3 regions of the Pseudalkalibacillus sp. R45 genome follow, and region 2 is predicted to be linked to each of the others. Evidence: riboswitches for the same ligand, from Rfam matches in the RefSeq annotation. Region 2 holds a riboswitch; each other region holds the start of a gene.
What was found. Region 2 has a riboswitch for cyclic di-GMP ahead of ACTWQL_RS07970 (DUF192 domain-containing protein). Riboswitches for the same ligand answer to the same signal wherever they lie in the genome.
Positions count from the first base shown of each region.

Region 1: linked by a shared signal. The riboswitch ahead of ACTWQL_RS07115 (anti-repressor SinI family protein) and the one ahead of ACTWQL_RS07970 (DUF192 domain-containing protein) in region 2 are both predicted to bind cyclic di-GMP.
Region 3: linked by a shared signal. The riboswitch ahead of ACTWQL_RS06180 (GspE/PulE family protein) and the one ahead of ACTWQL_RS07970 (DUF192 domain-containing protein) in region 2 are both predicted to bind cyclic di-GMP.

Region 1 covers NZ_JBQQCL010000002.1:254,419-260,511, reverse strand. The annotation lists gene ACTWQL_RS07150 (SipW-dependent-type signal peptide-containing protein) at 1-98, shown strand, start outside; gene sipW (signal peptidase I SipW) at 104-679, shown strand; gene ACTWQL_RS07140 (TasA family protein) at 758-1,351, shown strand; gene ACTWQL_RS07135 (TasA family protein) at 1,463-2,167, shown strand; gene ACTWQL_RS07130 (class D sortase) at 2,175-2,780, shown strand; gene ACTWQL_RS07125 (helix-turn-helix domain-containing protein) at 3,081-3,389, shown strand; gene ACTWQL_RS07120 (helix-turn-helix domain-containing protein) at 3,424-3,756, opposite strand; gene ACTWQL_RS07115 (anti-repressor SinI family protein) at 3,844-3,987, opposite strand; cyclic di-GMP riboswitch class I at 4,019-4,105, opposite strand; RNA gene ssrS (6S RNA) at 4,384-4,568, shown strand; gene ACTWQL_RS07105 (5'-3' exonuclease) at 4,675-5,550, shown strand; gene ACTWQL_RS07100 (hypothetical protein) at 5,743-6,093, shown strand, end outside.
Region 2 covers NZ_JBQQCL010000003.1:57,113-63,205, reverse strand. The annotation lists gene ACTWQL_RS07980 (YbjQ family protein) at 1-21, shown strand, start outside; gene ACTWQL_RS07975 (GNAT family N-acetyltransferase) at 34-591, shown strand; cyclic di-GMP riboswitch class I at 1,052-1,138, shown strand; gene ACTWQL_RS07970 (DUF192 domain-containing protein) at 1,223-1,585, shown strand; gene ACTWQL_RS07965 (Flp family type IVb pilin) at 1,585-1,779, shown strand; gene ACTWQL_RS07960 (A24 family peptidase) at 1,846-2,361, shown strand; gene ACTWQL_RS07955 (TadE/TadG family type IV pilus assembly protein) at 2,358-2,741, shown strand; gene ACTWQL_RS07950 (pilus assembly protein TadG-related protein) at 2,756-3,679, shown strand; gene cpaB (Flp pilus assembly protein CpaB) at 3,689-4,369, shown strand; gene ACTWQL_RS07940 (AAA family ATPase) at 4,359-5,222, shown strand; gene ACTWQL_RS07935 (CpaF family protein) at 5,219-6,093, shown strand, end outside.
Region 3 covers NZ_JBQQCL010000002.1:86,550-92,642, forward strand. The annotation lists gene ACTWQL_RS06170 (serine hydrolase domain-containing protein) at 69-1,103, opposite strand; gene ACTWQL_RS06175 (response regulator) at 1,311-2,171, opposite strand; gene ACTWQL_RS06180 (GspE/PulE family protein) at 2,205-3,842, opposite strand; cyclic di-GMP riboswitch class I at 3,993-4,081, opposite strand; gene ACTWQL_RS06185 (ribonuclease H-like YkuK family protein) at 4,435-4,977, opposite strand; gene ACTWQL_RS06190 (GerAB/ArcD/ProY family transporter) at 5,103-6,093, opposite strand, start outside.

The DNA.
Region 1 (6,093 bases), on a different contig from region 2:
ACACATCTGATACTGGTGAGGCAACAAAAATAGATGAAATAAATGATGAAGAAGTTGTAGATCAATCTAGTGAAAATAAAAATGATTCAACGGAGTGAAGCAAATGAAAACAGCTTTAAAATGGATAAGCAATATCACGTCCTGGATGTTATTTGCAATATTCATTGTCATGATCTTTATGGTTGTAAGTTCAAAAGCATCCGGTGGAGAACCAAACTTCTTTGGTTACCAACTTAAGTCAGTATTGTCAGGCTCAATGGAACCAACATTTGATACCGGATCTGTTATCGCCATTGATCCCTCAATTAATAAAGAAGGTTTAAAGAAAGATGACATCATTACCTTTAAAGAAGATGCAGAGACATTGATCACCCACAGGATAATAGAAGTTAAAAAAACAGAGAATCATGTACAGTACATCACAAAGGGAGATAACAATGATGGTGCAGATTTAGAACCTGTTCTTTCAAAAAATGTTGTAGGTAAATATAATGGCTTCAACATTCCTTTTCTTGGATACTTTATGAACTTTGCAAATTCGAAATTAGGTACAGCAATTCTCTTGATCGTTCCAGGGGCTCTAATGATCATCTATTCAGCTTACTCAATCTGGAAAGCTATTCGAGAAATAGAGGTACCGAAGAAAAAAGAAGAATCCAGCACTACAACAAGCAATTAAAACATGTTGAATCTCCGCTTTAGCGGATTCAAAATAAAAATTTTACATACCCAAATGGGTGAAGGAGGAAAAAGAAAGATGAGTATTAAAAAGAAATTAGGTTTGGGCGTAGCGTCAGCGGCACTGGGTTTAGCTTTAGTTGGTGGAGGGACTTACGCGTACTTTAGTGATGAAGCTGTAACAAACAATACTTTTGCAGCAGGTACTTTAGATTTATCAGTTGATCCTACAACAATTATTGATGTAGATAACCTTAAACCAGGTGATACTATGCTTCGACAATTTGATCTTGTAAATGGTGGTTCGTTAAATATTAAGGATGTTGTAGTTAATACTGATTATTCTGTAAACGATACTAACGGAAACAATGTTGATGATCTTGGCGAACATATTCGAGTTAACTTTATGTTGAACGTAGATAAACTTGATGTTCCAATCTACTCAACCACATTAGCTGATTTAAAAGCAATGTCTCCAGAAGCAGTTGCAGATTCGTTTGAATGGCTAGGAGATGCATGGGGTACAAATGGATTAGTCGCTGGTACAAGGGATGCTTTATATGTTCAATTCGAATTTGTTGATAATGGTGCAGACCAAAATGAATTCCAAGGAGATTCCTTAGATCTTGAATGGACTTTTGTCGCTAGCCAAACAGAAGGTGAATCAAGATAATATTTTCACAAAACTAATGGGAAGGTGGGATTATCCCGCCTTCCTATTCTAATATCTACAATTATTGAAACTCCTTTTATTTAAAAAACTTACATTTGAGGAGTCAACAATATGAAACTTATAAAAAGTTTATTAATTAAACTAGCTGTCATATATAGTGCAATAATGCTAGTGAATGTTTTTTACCAACCAGTCACGAATACTGGTGCTGATGAAAGTTCACCGGTGTTAGACATCAGCACTTCACCAGCAAGTTATTTGTTTGATGTGAAGAACTTAAAACCTGGGGATTGGGCAGAACGAAAATTAATTGTGAAAAATGACGGGAACATTGATTTCAACTACAAGACACTAGCAAACTATAAAGAAGGTTCTAAAAAACTTTATGAGCAGTTAGAAATAAAAGTTCAAGATCAAACAGGCAATATTTTGTTTCAAGATAAATTGAGTAAATTTGATTCTTTAGCTGAACGTGAGTTAGCGCATCATAATAATGAAGAGTTTGTGGTTACAGTCACATTTCCACCTGAATCTGGTAATGAATATCAAGGATTATCTACAGCATTTGATTTAGTTTTTACTGCGGAAGGGAACAAAGAATCTGCTCCTCCTAAAGATCCAAAGGTCGGAGAGACTCCAAACAATGGCGAGACTCCAGGTGAAGAGACTCCAACTAATAGTGGAGGTTTACCACAAACAGGTGAATCAAATCCAATTTGGTATTACTTATCAGGAATTATGTTAGCTGGACTCGGTGTGGGTATTATGAGAAAACGTTTGACGAGTGATCGTCCTCGTATTCGAATAAGAAGGTGAATTATTCATGAGATTGCTATTAGGGTTATTCATCTTTTTAATTGGTGTGGGGACGGCTTTTTTTCCTTATTTAAAATCACAATACAGTATTCATCAACAAGAACAACTTCTTTCAGAGTGGAATCTAAATGACTCAACCACTGCTGAACAGAGTTTCACTGCTTTATCCAAGGTGTATGCATCAGATGATGAAAGTACAGAAGCTCCATCTTCTGGTGAATTGGTTGGTACGATTGAAATTCCTAGTATCGATGCTAAATTGCCAGTCCTTGAAGGAGCTACTTTATCCAATTTAAAGAAGGGGGCAGGACATTTAGAAGGGACATCTTTTTTAGGTCAATCGGGAAATTCAGCCATCGCTGCACATCGAAGTTACACGTACGGTAAAGATTTCAACCGTCTGAACGAAGTAGAGTTAGATGATGAGATCATAATAAAAACAAAAGATGAAACATACACTTATACCGTATATCACACCACAAGAGTCCTTCCAGATGATACTTCCGTTCTAGAATCTGATCCTTCGGAAAACATCGTTACCCTCATTACCTGTGATCCGATCAAAGATCCTACCCACCGATTGATTGTTCAAGCAAAGCTTAAAAATCCATAAGAAAAGGGGATTTACCCATGATTCGTAGGCTGAATGGTGATTATATTTCTTACATTAATAACAGAAAAATCTGTCTTACTTATAACCATGAGGATATAGGTGAAATTTCGATCAATAATCAATTTATAGGAAAGTGTCCCTATTCCTACACGAAATCTGCTATCGAGTCATTAGAAATGAAAAATAGACACTCAAAAATTTTTATTCAAGATGATGAAATACTATTTGGAGAATTAAAAGTAGGAACATTGATAGATATGAAAATTTAAAGATGAACCGTTAGAGGGTGTGATCCAAGCCATGTTATGGAGCAAAATAAAAGAAGCAAGGTTAGAGCAGCATATCTCAGTAATTGATCTTGCACAACGTGTACAAGTTACCCAAGCTTACATATTGAATTTAGAAAATGGAAAGATTCAAAACCCTTCATTTTTCAACATGATCAGAATAGCGAAAGAACTTGATTTGAATCTTTATGAAATGGAAGAGTTTTTAATCGATCCGGAATGGGTTAAGCTGATGAAAGAAGCGAGAGCGTTAGGTTTATCAAGCAGTGAAGTCCGGAACTTCATCTATCAACAGAAATATATGAATCTAGGAGCAAAATAAAAAGCACTGCAAAACAGTAAGATGTTTGCGGTGCTTAATTATTGTCCTGTTGTTTTTTCCATTTGTTATATTCTAAGAAACTTTTGAATTCTTCTTTTGATACTCCTGATTCCATGGCTTCCTGTACTAGTTTCATCCATCCCTGGTCCAGATCGTCAGACTCAACATCAACAGAATCATGCAATAGACTGTCGAGTGGAATATTCAATACATTAGAGACTTTTTCTAGGAATTGAATAGAAGGATTTGTTTGTAGATTCCGTTCGATAGAGCTTAAGTAGGATTTAGCGACTCCGGCTCTCTCAGCTAATTCGGATAATGACATCCTTTTTTGGTTTCTGTAATGTTTAAGACGATCCCCAATCATTTTTGAACTCCTTCAGGTCGATTTCTTTGGTATATTTAATTCAATTATACCATAAATCATCTGAAAAAATAGACTATGTATGTCTGTTTATGCCTTTTGCTCCAAGGATTTTATTGGAAAATTACGAATAAAATCCCTTATTTCATTCTTCGTCATTCCAACTTGTTTTGCGACCTTCATGAGTTCAATCCATTCAACATCCAATTTTTCACGATCTTGTAGCTTCCCCACTCATACATTCCCCCTAAAAAGTATACTGCCTCTCGGTAGCCCAGCCGTCATAGTAAATGAATACCTTAGATCTGTGACTTTGCGTCCCCGCCTTTCGGAGGGTTTGCCTTTTTACAGGAGAGTTATGTTCAAATAATACTTCTATCATAGATGTAATGTAATACAAAGGTTGTAAGAATATGGTGAAAAAAAGTTCTAATTTTGTCAAATCCGAAGAAAAATATGACAAAATACCCTTTTTAAGATAAATTAAACTAGTTCGATGTAATAGGAGAGTGAAAAATACATATTAATTAAGCGATATGTCACGGACAAAAAACGATATAGTTTAATCACACAATGAACATATACATTATATGAGACAACTTTACAAAAAAACCATTCCTCGATATAATTAAGTTCCTGCATTGTTGGTGACACGTTTATGTCTTAAACCGATGCCATGACAAAGGGAACCTTAAATCTCAATCTAGACGTCATGCCGCAACTTCGGAAGCGGAAGACGAACGGATTGATGCGGGTACCCACCTGCTAATGTGGGTTTATGAGTCATGAAGTGTCACGGCAAGTGCGGGATTACATAACTGAAAAAAGCTGGCTCCAAGAGTTTATCATACTCAAGGAGTCAGCTTTCTTATTTTGTGCTACAATTATAGAAGGATTTTAACGGGAAAAGGGGATAAAAAAATGGATAACCGCTTCATGATCATCGATGGTTTCAATTTGTTGAGTCGGTGTTATTTTGCAACCAGTTACGGTCGAGAGGACCATGAACTGACCAAAAACAGCGCAGGGCTCTATACGAACGCACTCCGTGTAAAAGTGCAGAAGCTTTTGAACTTGATCGAAATGTACAATCCTTCGCACCTGGCGATCGCATGGGATGTGAAGCGTGAGGAAACGCTTCGCCGGCAACGTTTTCCAGATTATAAGGATACGCGTAATGAGCTGCCTGAGCCTTTGATCCAACAATACAACACGATTACCGAGTTGTTCGATATCGTAGGGGTAACGCAGTTGACGATCAGTCCGTATGAGGCGGATGACATCATCGGTACGTTATCACGCCGTTGGTCAGACGAAATGGACGGGGAATGCTTCATTTACAGTAATGATCGTGATTTGCTTCAATTGTTAACCAATAAAGTGTCACAAATCATTGCGAAGAAAAAAGAAGAGAATGCCTACACGCTCAAACATTTTTCCGATGAATATGGGATCACACCTGCTCAATGGATTGATGTAAAGGCGTTGCTAGGGGATAAAAGCGACAACATTCCTGGTGTCCACGGTGTCGGAGAGAAGGCCGCTTTGCCGATGATCCAGCAATATGGAACTGTAGAAGCGATCTATGAGGAGGAGGAACTTGATCCGATCTTCAAGCGTTATTTGAAAAAGATTGCAGCAGGTCGTGAGATGGCTTTCTTGAGTAAAGAACTGGTCACCATCGATACAGAGATTCCGATTCTGAAAGAAACACCATGGGATGGGTTCTCATTAAGGCTTGATCGGGAAAAGCTGCGGGAAGAAGTGGAGCGATTGGAACTGCGTGTCAGAATGTAGAAATATGAAGAGCTGCCTTTAACATCAATCGATGTTGAGGACAGCTCTTTTTTAATACTTCCTTCAAGACAAGAGCAACTAGGTTCTACTTGAAAAAGTGACCTCACTTTAACGGTTTCGCCATCATTATATATTGTGATTACAGGATACTGATGTTTCTGTCCAATTTCGGAAAAGTTTGGTGGCTTTAAAATGATAGTTTGTACTTCAGTCTGTTCCAATCACCTGGCACGAACAAAAGTGTTAGCGATGTCTCTTAAAAGACATATTCCGAATAGCAAAATGATTGTTTGTCTCGTAGAAAAAGATCCCCCGCCGCAAATTAAGAACGATCCCTCTTTTGATGAAGTCATTTTAGCGAAGGATCTGGGAATCGACGTTGAAAAAGTGATATTGAGATACGCTCAATTCGAGGCAACCTGTGCAGTAAAAGCGCAATTACTTATATACGCATTGCAACAATACACTGACGAGGATTGTTTCATTTACTTGGATTCTGATGTGAAGCTCCTCTCGTCATTCCCTGAAGTGGAAGAGGCTTTT
Region 2 (6,093 bases):
GCGGTGAAAATCAACGAATAGAGGGGGACAGTCATGATCGAGATTCGAAAACTGACACCAGAGGATGCGGAGGATTATTTTAAGCTGAGATTGGAAGGACTGAAAAAGTTTCCTGAAGCCTTTGCATCTTCTTATGAAGAAGAAATTGAACGAAAAGCTGAACAAGTGGCAAACCGATTAAGAGCACAGAATCCTGATACACATTTTACAGCCGGAGCTTATTATGACAGGGAACTCATCGGAATCGGAACGTTTTTGCAACGAGAACGCAACAAAACGAAACACAAAGGTGATATCGTAGGAGTGTATGTCGCAAAGCACTTCCAAAGGAATGGTATCGGGTTCAAGCTTTTGCAGTATTTGGTAGAAGAAGCAAAGAAAATAGAGGATTTGGAACAGATCCTTCTGACGGTGGTGTCGGAAAACAGATCAGCCATCCGGTCGTATGAAAAGTTAGGATTTGAAGAATATGGCCTGGAAAGACGCTCGCTTAAAATCAATGGCTACTACTATGATGAATCGTTGATGATGCTGATGTTGAAAAACGGAACGGAAATCGAGGAAGCCAAAGAGGCGTTGGATATTCCATAATCACAAGTTAAAACAAAAACGAACTCTCCTTTCAATAGGGGAGTTTTTTACTTGTGTAAAAACAGAGCGATTGGTCCTGAATGTATGGTCGTTTCTGATTCTGAATATCTATGAACCTTTTAAGGTGAAAACAAGAAAAGAATCTTTCGTACCAGGAAAAAGGTTTAGGTACAAAGTATATGGGGGTGCTTTTTCAACCTTTATTAGAACATATATCGTTCTGTTTTAAAAACTTTTAAGTAAAAGGTTTAGAAATGAATCCAATGACCTAGTTAACGGGATTTTATTACCAATATATAACATATTACGACAAACTATAGTAATGCTGATTTTTCCATTTTAGTAACAAGTATCCACTAAATGTTCAGAAAAATTTAATAATATTGACTGATGTATTAAAATTTTCCATTTCGTATGATGAAGTTACAAAATATCGGATTCAACGACAAACATCGATGAATCTCGATAAAGGCAAAACTGGTGAAAGCCAGGGGCGCAAAACTACAGGGGCTAAGGTGCACGTGCACTAAGCCAGCCAGTTACCGAAAGATCCAAGGGGTGTTTTTGTTTTGTGCATGACCCTGCTTTCGGTAAAGGCAGGGTATTTTTTGTTGAAGAAGGAGGTGGAACCGTGGAACTCATTAACCAGTCAAACGGGATCGTCATCGCGGAGAAAGTCATTCCCGCATATTCATTTTTCAAAAGATTAAAAGGACTTATGTTTACCTCATCATTTCCCGAAGGTTATGCCGTCCACATACAACCCTGTCGATCGATCCATACGTATTTTATGAAATACGAAATCGACGTGCTTTATCTCAATGATGAATATGAAATCATTGCAGCTGAAAGCTACGTCCGTCCCGGGGAGTTTGGAAAACTTCACAAAGGGACTACGTCTGTCATCGAGATACCAGCAGGAACCATCCACAAGACGAAAATCGAACCTGGACAAACCGTCCAAATAAAAAATCTAAAGGAGCGAGTATCATAATGGAAAAATTAAAAGCATTGATCACAGAAGAACAAGGACAAGGTATGACTGAGTATGGATTGGTATTGGGAGTTATTGCAGTAGCGGTTGTAGGTATTTTAATTACTTTCAGAGGTGAAATTGAGGAGTTATTCAATGAAGCAGTTGATGCAATTGATAGTCGTCCTACTGAAGAATCTACTCCTACAAACTAATAAATTAACAACGAGGTTGGCTCCTCTTTTTGAGCCAACCTTTTTTAAAAGAAATGAGGGAATCGAATGATTTTCGATATAGTACTACTCATAATCCTGATCATCTGTGTCATTACCGATATTCGCAAACGACTCATTTACAATAAGGTGATTTTTCCTGCACTTATCCTTTCTTTCATCTTGCATCTTATTGTTAATGGTTGGTCGGGTCTGGTCACCTCTCTTCTAGGTTTCCTTTTAGGGTTCGGCATCTTATTGATTCCTTATTTCATGGGAGGGATGGGACCTGGTGATGTAAAGCTGCTTGCGCTAATCGGAGCATTGAAGGGACCAGCATTCGTTTTAAATACCTCGATCTATATGGCGTTGCTTGGAGGTTTGCTGGCGCTTGGAATCATCATTTTCAGTGGTGGAGCGTTCAAGCGGTTGAAATATTACTTTCATTGGCTATATGCCAAGAAAAATGGCTTAAAAGTCCCTTTAGCTTTAACAAAGGATTCAATGAAAGCGACCTATCCATACGGAGTGGCGATTGCTGGGGGAGCGATTCTTAGTTTTGTCGGGAAGGCGTGGTTTTCATGATCAAAAATGAAAAAGGACAGTCCATGGTGGAAATGGCGCTCGTTTTACCATTGCTGTTACTTATTTTGATGGGGATCTTTGATTTCGGCAGGATCATGTATACATATATGCATCTTCAATTGGCGACACAGGAGAGTGTCCGCCTGGGTGGATTAGGGCGCGATGATGCAGCGATCATCGATTTCGCTCGTGATTACATTCATGTCGGGGACTCTTCAGATCTGCAGGTCAACATTTCACCCAATGACTCGACAAGGGATTCAGGTGACTATATGACCGTGACTCTAGAGTATCCGGTCGATTATCTTACACCTTTAATGTCTAAAATACTGCCTTCACCAGTCTTAGTGAAAACGGATTCAACCATCAGAGTGGAGTGAGGAGGCAAGTTATCATGAAGAAAAAATTGAAAGTACTTAGAGAAGAAGCTGGCAGTACAATCGTTCTAACCGGACTTGCCATGTTAGCCTTGATCGCGATCATGGGACTTGTTATTGACGGCGGATCTTTATTCATGACGAAGAGTCATCTTCAAAAGGTGGCGAATGCAGCTGCTCTATCAGGAGCACAGGAATTAACGGTCAATGAGTCTGAGGTTCGCAACGTAGTCAACAAGGTCCTTACAAAGCATGCCGAACTGGATAGTCTTGAGGACATGAAAATCGAGCTGGAAGATAAGGTTGGTGTCGATCTAATAAAAGAGGTTCCCCTTTATTTTTCTTCCCTATTCGGAAAAGAGTCTGTCCCAGTAAAAGTCCATGCTGCAGCTGAAATCGGACCGATAGGGGAAGCCGTCGGCGTTGCGCCTCTTGGGATTGATAGGTCTGTCAATCCTCAACCGTACCAGGAATATACCTTGAAGGTTGGACCTCATGATAATGATACGGGCTTTTTCGGGATTCTTGGATTGGGAGGACCAGGGGCAGATACATATAAGGAAAACCTACGTAATGGCTATCAAGAGCCCGTTAAATTTGGTGATATTATTGAGACGCAAACAGGAAATATTGCTGCCACAAGAAGTATAATAAACGATCTTGTCAACCAATGTACGGTAACAGAAGAGGAGATGAGGGCGGGAGCGAATCCGCGCGATTGTGACAGGATTCTGTTGATCCCGATTTATGAACCTGAAGATGATGATCAAAATCAATTGAAATCCATCAAAATAGTTGGATTCGCACATTTTTATATTACAGAACCGATTGATAAACACAGTGATGAAATTACCGGGATATTCGTCAGTCAAACAGACACGGGTTTTATCGATAACACGATTGAAGATTTCGGAGCTTATGCAATCAGACTAACAGAGTAGGTGAACATAGTGAGGTCAAAATTAGTTTTAACATTAGCGATCATCATGGGGATCATCACGACTGTGCTTTTTTTCAACTATATGAAGCAATACGATGCACAGACGGTCGCAAATAAAAATAAAATTAAAGTTGTCGTGGCGGCTCAAGAGATCAAGCGGAATGTCTCGATTACGAAAGATATGCTGGAAACGAGGCTCATGCCCGAGGAAGGAATCCACACGAATACAATCACAAACCTGGATACAGCAGTAGGACAGTTTTCTACAGCCGATATTGCGCAGGGCGAAGCGTTGTTGACGAATCATCTAAAAACCTCAAAAGAGGAAGAGCTGTTTGTTTCGCGTAAGATCCGTGATGGTTTCAGAGCTGTTTCAGTCGGGGTGAATTTGCCTCAATCTGTATCGAATTTGCTTGAGCCTGAAGACCAAGTGGATGTCATTAACACAGTTAAAGAAAAAGACAAACTCGTTTCAAAGATTGTAGTCGAGAATGTGACAGTCCTGGCAGTTGGAAGACGTATGGTTGAAACGACTGAAGGCGAAGAGTTCGTCGAATATACTTCTGTTACGCTTGAAGTAATGCCGAATGAAGCTGTGAAACTAGCAAACGCAACAGAATCAGGACCATTACATATCGCACTTAGAAGCAGGGTCAAGGCTGATGAGGAGGCTGCTTCGGATGACAACTAACACCGTTGAACAAAAAGAACGAACTGAAACACAAAAACGAAAGCGCGGAGAGATGATCGCTGTATGCAGCGCGAAAGGTGGAGTTGGCCGTACAATCATGACGGTCAACTTGGCCGTTGCCTTATGTAAAAAGAACATAAAAGTCGGGGTGTTGGATGGCGACTATATGTTTGGGGATGTCGGGCTTGCCATGGACTTGCAATCTGCTTTTACGATGAAGGATGTGATCGAGGATATCAATGATCTTGACGAAGTGACACTCGAAAGCTATTTCAGCAGACATGAAAGCGGGGTCCGTGTCCTTTCTGCTCCAGACCGGCCGGAGTACTCAGAGCTTGTGACGAAGGAGAATATCAGTAAGATTCTCGATCTCATGCTTTCGCAGTTCGATTATGTCGTCGTCGATACTGGAGTCGGATTACAGGATCAGACGCTGCCATTGCTTGAAAAAGCGGATCAAATCTTGATGCTCACCAATCTGGAAATGACGACCTTGAAAAATACGAAACTGATGCTGGAGACGCTTGATGCGATTGATTTGAAAGATAAAGTGACGACGGTGGTCAATCGCTCAACGATGGAAAGTGTCATCAATTCCTCTGATGTCCCTGATATTTTAGAAGAGTCGGAGCTTCAATATATTCCGAATGATTTTCAAATTGCCTCCCAATCGTTGAATATCGGGATCCCTTTTGTCGTAAACCAGGGAAAAACCGAGCTTGCGAAGGCAGTCATGAAGATGGCAGAGCAGCTTACATCAAGACGAGAGATCAAAGTCTATGAATCTGCTGAGCCTTCATTCCTCTCTAAATTCTTTCAAAGGTCTAAACGAAGTAAGGAGGGTAAAGCGTGAGTCTACTTCAAAAGGTCAAAGCGAAGAACCAGGAAAAGATCAATAATGGTGAGCAAGTAGAAGTTCAGATCGAACCCACCAGCCCAAAACCGGACATTGTCTCCAGCTTCCGCCCGCAAAAGAAACAAGTGAAGGATGATAAAGTACAAGAAAAAGAGCAGCAGAAGTTCAATAAGCATCAAGAACTGAAAAATCGATTACATAAAAAAATATTAGAAGAAATGAACAGCAACGATGATGTCGAAACGATCATTCCAAATTTGGATGCGATGGCCGTTGAGATCATCAAAGAGGATGAGCAATTCCGGGGAGCGATCGATCGGAAGAAGGTTGTTGAAGAACTCACCCATGATCTGACTGGCTTCGGTCCGATCAACCCATTACTCATGGATCCTGAGGTGACTGAAGTCATGGTCAACGGGCCGGGAATGGTCTACATCGAACGGAAAGGAAAGCTGATGCTGACGGGCATCCGTTTTCGGGATGATGAACACGTGATGAACATCATTGAAAAGATCGTTTCGCCGCTCGGACGGCGGATTGATGAAAGTTCTCCGATGGTAGACGCACGTTTACCAGACGGGTCGCGTGTGAACGCGATCATTCCACCGCTGGCGTTGAACGGACCAACGCTTACGATCCGGAAATTTGCGGCAGACCCGTTCAAGATTGATGACCTTATTTCTTTCGGTACGTTGACTCGTGAAATGGCGACATTTATTGAAGCGTGCGTTAAGGCGCGGCTCAATATTTTTGTTTCTGGAGGAACCGGCTCGGGTAAGACGACGACGCTTAATGTCCTATCTTCCTTCATTTTTAATGATGAACGGATCGTCACGATTGAGGATGCAGCGGAATTACAGCTCGGGCA
Region 3 (6,093 bases), on a different contig from region 2:
CGTTCCAAGCTCTCTTTTTATCTTTACTTAAAAGGTTTAGAACTCTTCTCTAAAGTTCTTTTCCTGCCTTATCCTTTGGTTAGTAGTTCATCCTCAAGCAGTTTCATGATCTTGAATGGGCCATTACTTTTATTGGAAGGGATAGTGAGTTTGATTTTTGTATTCGGATAGAACGCAGAATGGAAACTGACTCCAGGATCATACCCCATAACATGATATTTGAATACATCATCTGCTTTTTTATTGATCCAAATCCCGTAGCCATAATCGACATCAGACTTTACCTCAATATGAGGACTTAATAACATGTTTGTAGTCGGTTCATCTAAAAGTTTATAGCTGAATAATCCATCCCAGAACTTATTCATCTCTGGTGCAGTAACGTATGCACCTCCATCTGCTCCGCCTTTAATAGGAATGGAGTATGTATTTGTCCTCCAAGTTCCATCCTTTTCTTCAATATATCCCAGGGCTGTATGATCAGGGAGTCTATCTAATGAAAAATAACCTGACGCATCCATGCCGCATCTTCTGAAAATGTTCTTTTCTATATAGTCGGTAAATCCAACTCCAGTCCTCTGCTCGACAATCAAGCCAAGAAGGATGAATCCCGCATTATTGTAATGAAATCTTTCCCCAGGTTTAAAGGCCATATTTTTGTTTTGGAACATTGGGAGAAAATCTTTCAATTCTTTTAAAAGATACATAGGCTTGTTGATCCAAAGTTCTTCAAAGTCATCCATTATATCCTCGTCGAAATAATCTGGAATTCCGGCGCTGTGGGTCAAAAGATGGTGAACGGTTACATTGTAATCAAAGTTTGGGAAATCAAAATCCATACATTCCGTTATTTTTGTCTCAAAAGACAGCATTCCACTTTCTACTAATTGGCAGATCGCTACAGCTGTAAAAAGTTTACACCCTGAAGCGATACCGAATCGGGTATCTCTTTTATTTGCAATTTTTTCTGCTCGATTAGCATACCCTGCCTGTGTAAGAATGAGAGTCTCTTTATCCTTTTCCATATGAACGACACCGGAAAAATCTTCAATGCTATTGATTCGTTTTAATGTGTTTTCAATCAGTGATTCATTTTTCAGCACTTGCTTCCCTCCTCAAAAAACCAGTCTATCTACTTTTCTACAAAAAATAGGAAAGCCCTTTACAAATCTCTGTTATTCTAGCGAAATTCTACGGGTGATCTGTATGCTGATTACCCGCTCCATGCTATGGGAGCCATCTGGCAACAGTACAAATTAACAAGGTCAAAGAAAAAACTACACCCTGTCACAGGATGTAGTCATAAACTTTTAACTCATATTCTTCCCTTCTTCAAGTCGTTGCTCAAGCCACCCATGAAGATCACGGAAACCATCGAGAGATAGACGGATGGATTGTTTTTCATTGGATGCATCGATCATTTCTAAACAGACGTTCTGATCATTTTCTGTATACGTGAAAGCAAAACTCTTTGTTTCACCTTGTACCTCTTCCTCCCAATTGCACATATAACTCGTTAGAAATTTAATTTTACTGTTTCTGGTGGGTGCTGGTTTTGGTATTTCATGATTTGATTCATTTACACGTTCTGGAGATGCTTTATATGTTTCAGGTTGTTCCACAGGGCGTGTGCCTTCTTCCTTAGTTTGTGCTTCTGTTTCTCTAACAGAAGCCTCAGTTTCCACTTCTTCAGTTTCCTCTTCCATTGTTTCAACGGTAGCTGCGATCTCTGATTTAACTTCCTCGGTTTCTTTTGAATTGTTAGCTGTTGCTTCTTCGGAAATTTCAGCTTCTACACTCTTCAAATGGGGCTCAGCATATTTTTTGATGATTTCACTCATGTAATCCGGTTTGAAAGGCTTCATCAAATATCCGACTGCTCCTGCATCCAAAGCTTCCTGGATCATATCTTTTTGGTTACTGGCTGAACAAACAAGGATGACTGCTTCAGCGTCAATTTTCAAAATTTCTTTGATGGCTTCAATCCCATTCATTTCAGGCATTGTAAGGTCCATCATGACTACTTGAGGCTGGATGGTTTTATATTTATGTACAGCTTCTTTTCCGTTGACTGCTTCCCCAACTACGGTATGGCCATATTGCTTAAGACAATCTGCTGCCATTTTTCGCATGAAACTGGTATCATCGACGATTAGAAACGTATAAGACATTTGGATTCCCCCTGAATTTTATTCGTGCAGGCTTCAATTGACTGCTTTTAGTACTTCCTCAACTGTTGTTAGACCTTCTCGTGCTTTTGACAAGCCGTCATGCAACATTGTTTTGAACTCATTTTCTTTAACGTACTTCTTGAATTCTTCAATCGGCTTCTTTTGGAGGATCAGTTCGCGAAGTCCATCATCGATCGTCAAGACTTCATGGACCCCGATGAATCCTTTATAACCGGAATTGTTACAAAGTTTACAACCGTCACCTCGAACTACTGCTACTTTAGAGCTTTTATTCGTAGTAACGAAGGAGCGGAAATTACCGATTTTGCTTTTTTCTTTTTGGTCTTCTAAATCTATCAAGTCATGGGCTTCAAAAAGCTTCGACTCTTCATCAGAAGCAGGCATACTCTTTGCACATCTTTTACATACACGCGGTGCGAGACGTTGGGCTACAATACATGAAAGTGAGGAGGCGATCAGATAGGGTTCAATTCCCATATCCAATAACCGCCTGATGGTATAAATCGCATCATATCCGTGAATCGATCCAACAACTAGTCTGCCGGATAAAGCTACCCTTGTTGTAACTTCACCAGTCTCTGAATCGGGAATGTCACTGACCATGACGAGATTCGGGTCCTGATTCATGATTGTCCTCATTCCGTATGGAAACGTGAAGCCTAGAGCTTCATCAACCTGTACTTGCATGATCCCATTTATCCTTCGTTCCACCGGACTTTCTAAAGAAACGATTTTTCGCTTATCGATGTTCATATGGTTCAATATGGCATAGAGTTGAGTTGATTTTCCACTGACTGCAGGTCCTGCAATCAAGACCAAGCCTTTCCCCTTGTCCAACGAATCTTCTAATTTCTGTTTGTTCATATCGGTAAAACCGAAATCTTCCAGTTTGAAAAAGTCTTCCGAATGCTTCAATAAACTTAGGACGACACTTTCACCATCAATAGTAGGAACTGTTGAAACACGAATATCAAAGTCATTGTTATAAAAGTCTTTATGTATGTATCCGCTTTGAGGTAATTTTCGTTCGGATGTATCCATATTTGATATGGTTTTGATTCTTGCAATCACGGCCTCTTGCAACTGTTTTGGAATGATCTTTTGTTTTTCAAGCATCTGGTTGATACGATACCTGACCACAAGGCCCTCTTTATCAGTATCAAGATGGATGTCACTTGCGTTTTGTAGTAATCCATAGTCAATGATATCGGATAATTCTTTCACAGAATCCAATAAACCATAATGATCGATAATCGCCATTTCCAATTCACTCCGTGTAGCCAAACACGGTTGCACCACCATACCAGAAGCCACTTGAACATCTTTGATCACTTCTTGATTCAATGGATCGACCATCGCGACCTTCACTCTTCCATCCTTTTGTTCAATTGGTATCATGCAGTGCTTCCGAGCTACTGATTCATGGATCAGCTGTAAGGTGTTACTGCTCGGGGCAGCTTCATCCATATTGATTACAGGTATGCCGAGTTGAAATTCTAACGCTTCTACTAATTGACGCTCTGTAATCATCTCTTCTTCCACAAGGATTTCACCGATTTTCTTATATGAGTGTTTCTGTAATTGAAGTGATTTTTCCAGTTGTTCTTCTGTTATCAAACCATTCATTATCAAAAGTTCACCGATGCGCATTTGGACCTCCTTAAAATGTAATAGAATCTATCTGCATACTTATAAAACGAAAATTGTGAAATTCCAGCATAAAGCCATCCTGGCAAGAAATTAGTGAGAAAATGCGACTAGTCGGCGTCTACAAAAAAAGACATAAAAAGACAAGTGTTTTTGAGCAGCCCGACGGTCATGCCATTAGTAATGGTTTAGATTCGCGGCTTTGCGTCCCCGACTTTCGAACGGGTTTGCCTTTTATCATTCACTTGTAATTCGTGTTAAAGAGAAAATTTTGTCTAGGAAAAAATACCCTTTTGTTCTTGGTTCAATTATACTTGAAAGAAAGATTTGGAAAAATAGAGCGATATCACTAATTTCCAAAATAGTTTAAAAGAACCATTATTTTAAAATTAAAGGTATTCTGACAATTTAAAGTAGGTCCTATTACATATGAAATTCGGAAATAAGAAAGTCGTCGAACATTGTCAACGGCTTTGTGGTGAATTTCTTTTAATAAAAGGCTGTTTGCGAAAACAGCCAATAAAAAACAGCTTCGGTGGATCGAACCTGTTTTTGTTTGAAACCATTAAATTATTTTTATATGGAAAACTAATATCTATTTGGTATAGCGGTTTGCATAACTCGATGCTACCAGGGATTCTGGTTTGATCTTCGCTTCTATTCCATGCGCTTCTATTCTTGCGACCATTTCTGCTACGAATTCCCTCGTTTTATTACGCTTTCCTTTTCCGATATCCAGGTGTCCTTCCATTGTAAAGCTCGACCCTTTATACACATGTGGTAAAACGATTTGGACCAATTTATTTTTTAATGGTTCATTGAAAAGATATGCAACTTCCTCTGTTAGTGACGTTTCAATTGAAATCTTCTGATGTAAGTTACGGATTGCTTCAGGATATCGTAATTTACGATAGCATGCCCATGCCCCTCTCCCAACTCTTTGAATGACCAATCCTGTAATAAAAATCGTTTCATTTTGATAGACGTGGGAATCTGTTCCGATCATCAGCTTATAGTTACCCATCGGTTCCTTTTTCATGAAGGTTACAATATGACTGAATACCTCATCAAAGGTCAGATGGGAGTATGTCAAGTTTTTAAACGTCATCGGCTGGTCTGCAAAGAAACGCCCATTCATTTGCATCCATCTCCTTTTGTCGTTTTCTTGTCCTATTTAAAATAACCGAACATGACCGATATTATTTATGGCTTATACTATTGTATTCTTTTCTTATTCAAAGAGTGAGGGCATTATGCTTGCCATTATCTTGTTCCCTTTGATTTGCGCTTTTTAAGCCATCCCAAGATTAAAATTAATGGAATGAACAGCAGACTGATTGAGAAATCATACATAGGCCAATATTGCCCGATGGCTTCATTGTAATAAACAAGACTTGGTGAGACCGACAATGAAAGTACAATAAGAACCAACCCCATCGGGAACGTTAATGGGCGGTAGTCTTTCAGCTTGAATAGCTGAGCAAGACCGAGAGCAGATGCGTAAAAATAATAGGTTGATTTGATGAATATTGTGATGAGCCATAAAATCGCGATGATCGCTTCAATCCGTTCTAAGAACTCACCAATACTGATCTTTTTGGCTAAGGCGTAAGTTGGATATTGTTGGTGAGCAACCAATTCTCCTCCGAAAACAAGGACCGAACATAACATCAACAACATTAACAATAAACCTCCAGAGAATTGGCTGATGAACATGGCATTTCGTAATTCTTTCGATTTTTTTATATTAACGTATGGAAAGAACATGAGTAAGACAATCAATGTTTCCATATAAGGAAAAGCGATGAATGTCAAAGAACCTCTAAGCATAGGTTTAATACCATCACCTAGAACAGGTTGGATATTTTCAAAGTTGAATAAAGGAAATAGAAAAATAAAGAATAATACCGCTAGAAAAATAAAATATGGAAAAAGGATTTGGACTGTTCTGATCCAATTCTCAAGACCAAGCCTTGAGCCGTAGATTACAAAAACAATGAATAATGTAGTGATTGCTTCGATTGGGGTGTTAGGTAAAATTTGAGTTGTTAAGAAATCACCCAATTCTCTTAATAGCAAAGCAACTGAAAGAAACGGATAGAAGATGAAGAATAATGCGATGATCCTGCCTAAGAACTTCCCAAATAGAATCTCACTGTATTCCACAAACGTTTGATTTGGAAAAAGTTTACTTACTTGATAAAAAAGCATCACAAGACCCATTCCTACTATCATTGCGAAAATGCCGGAAATC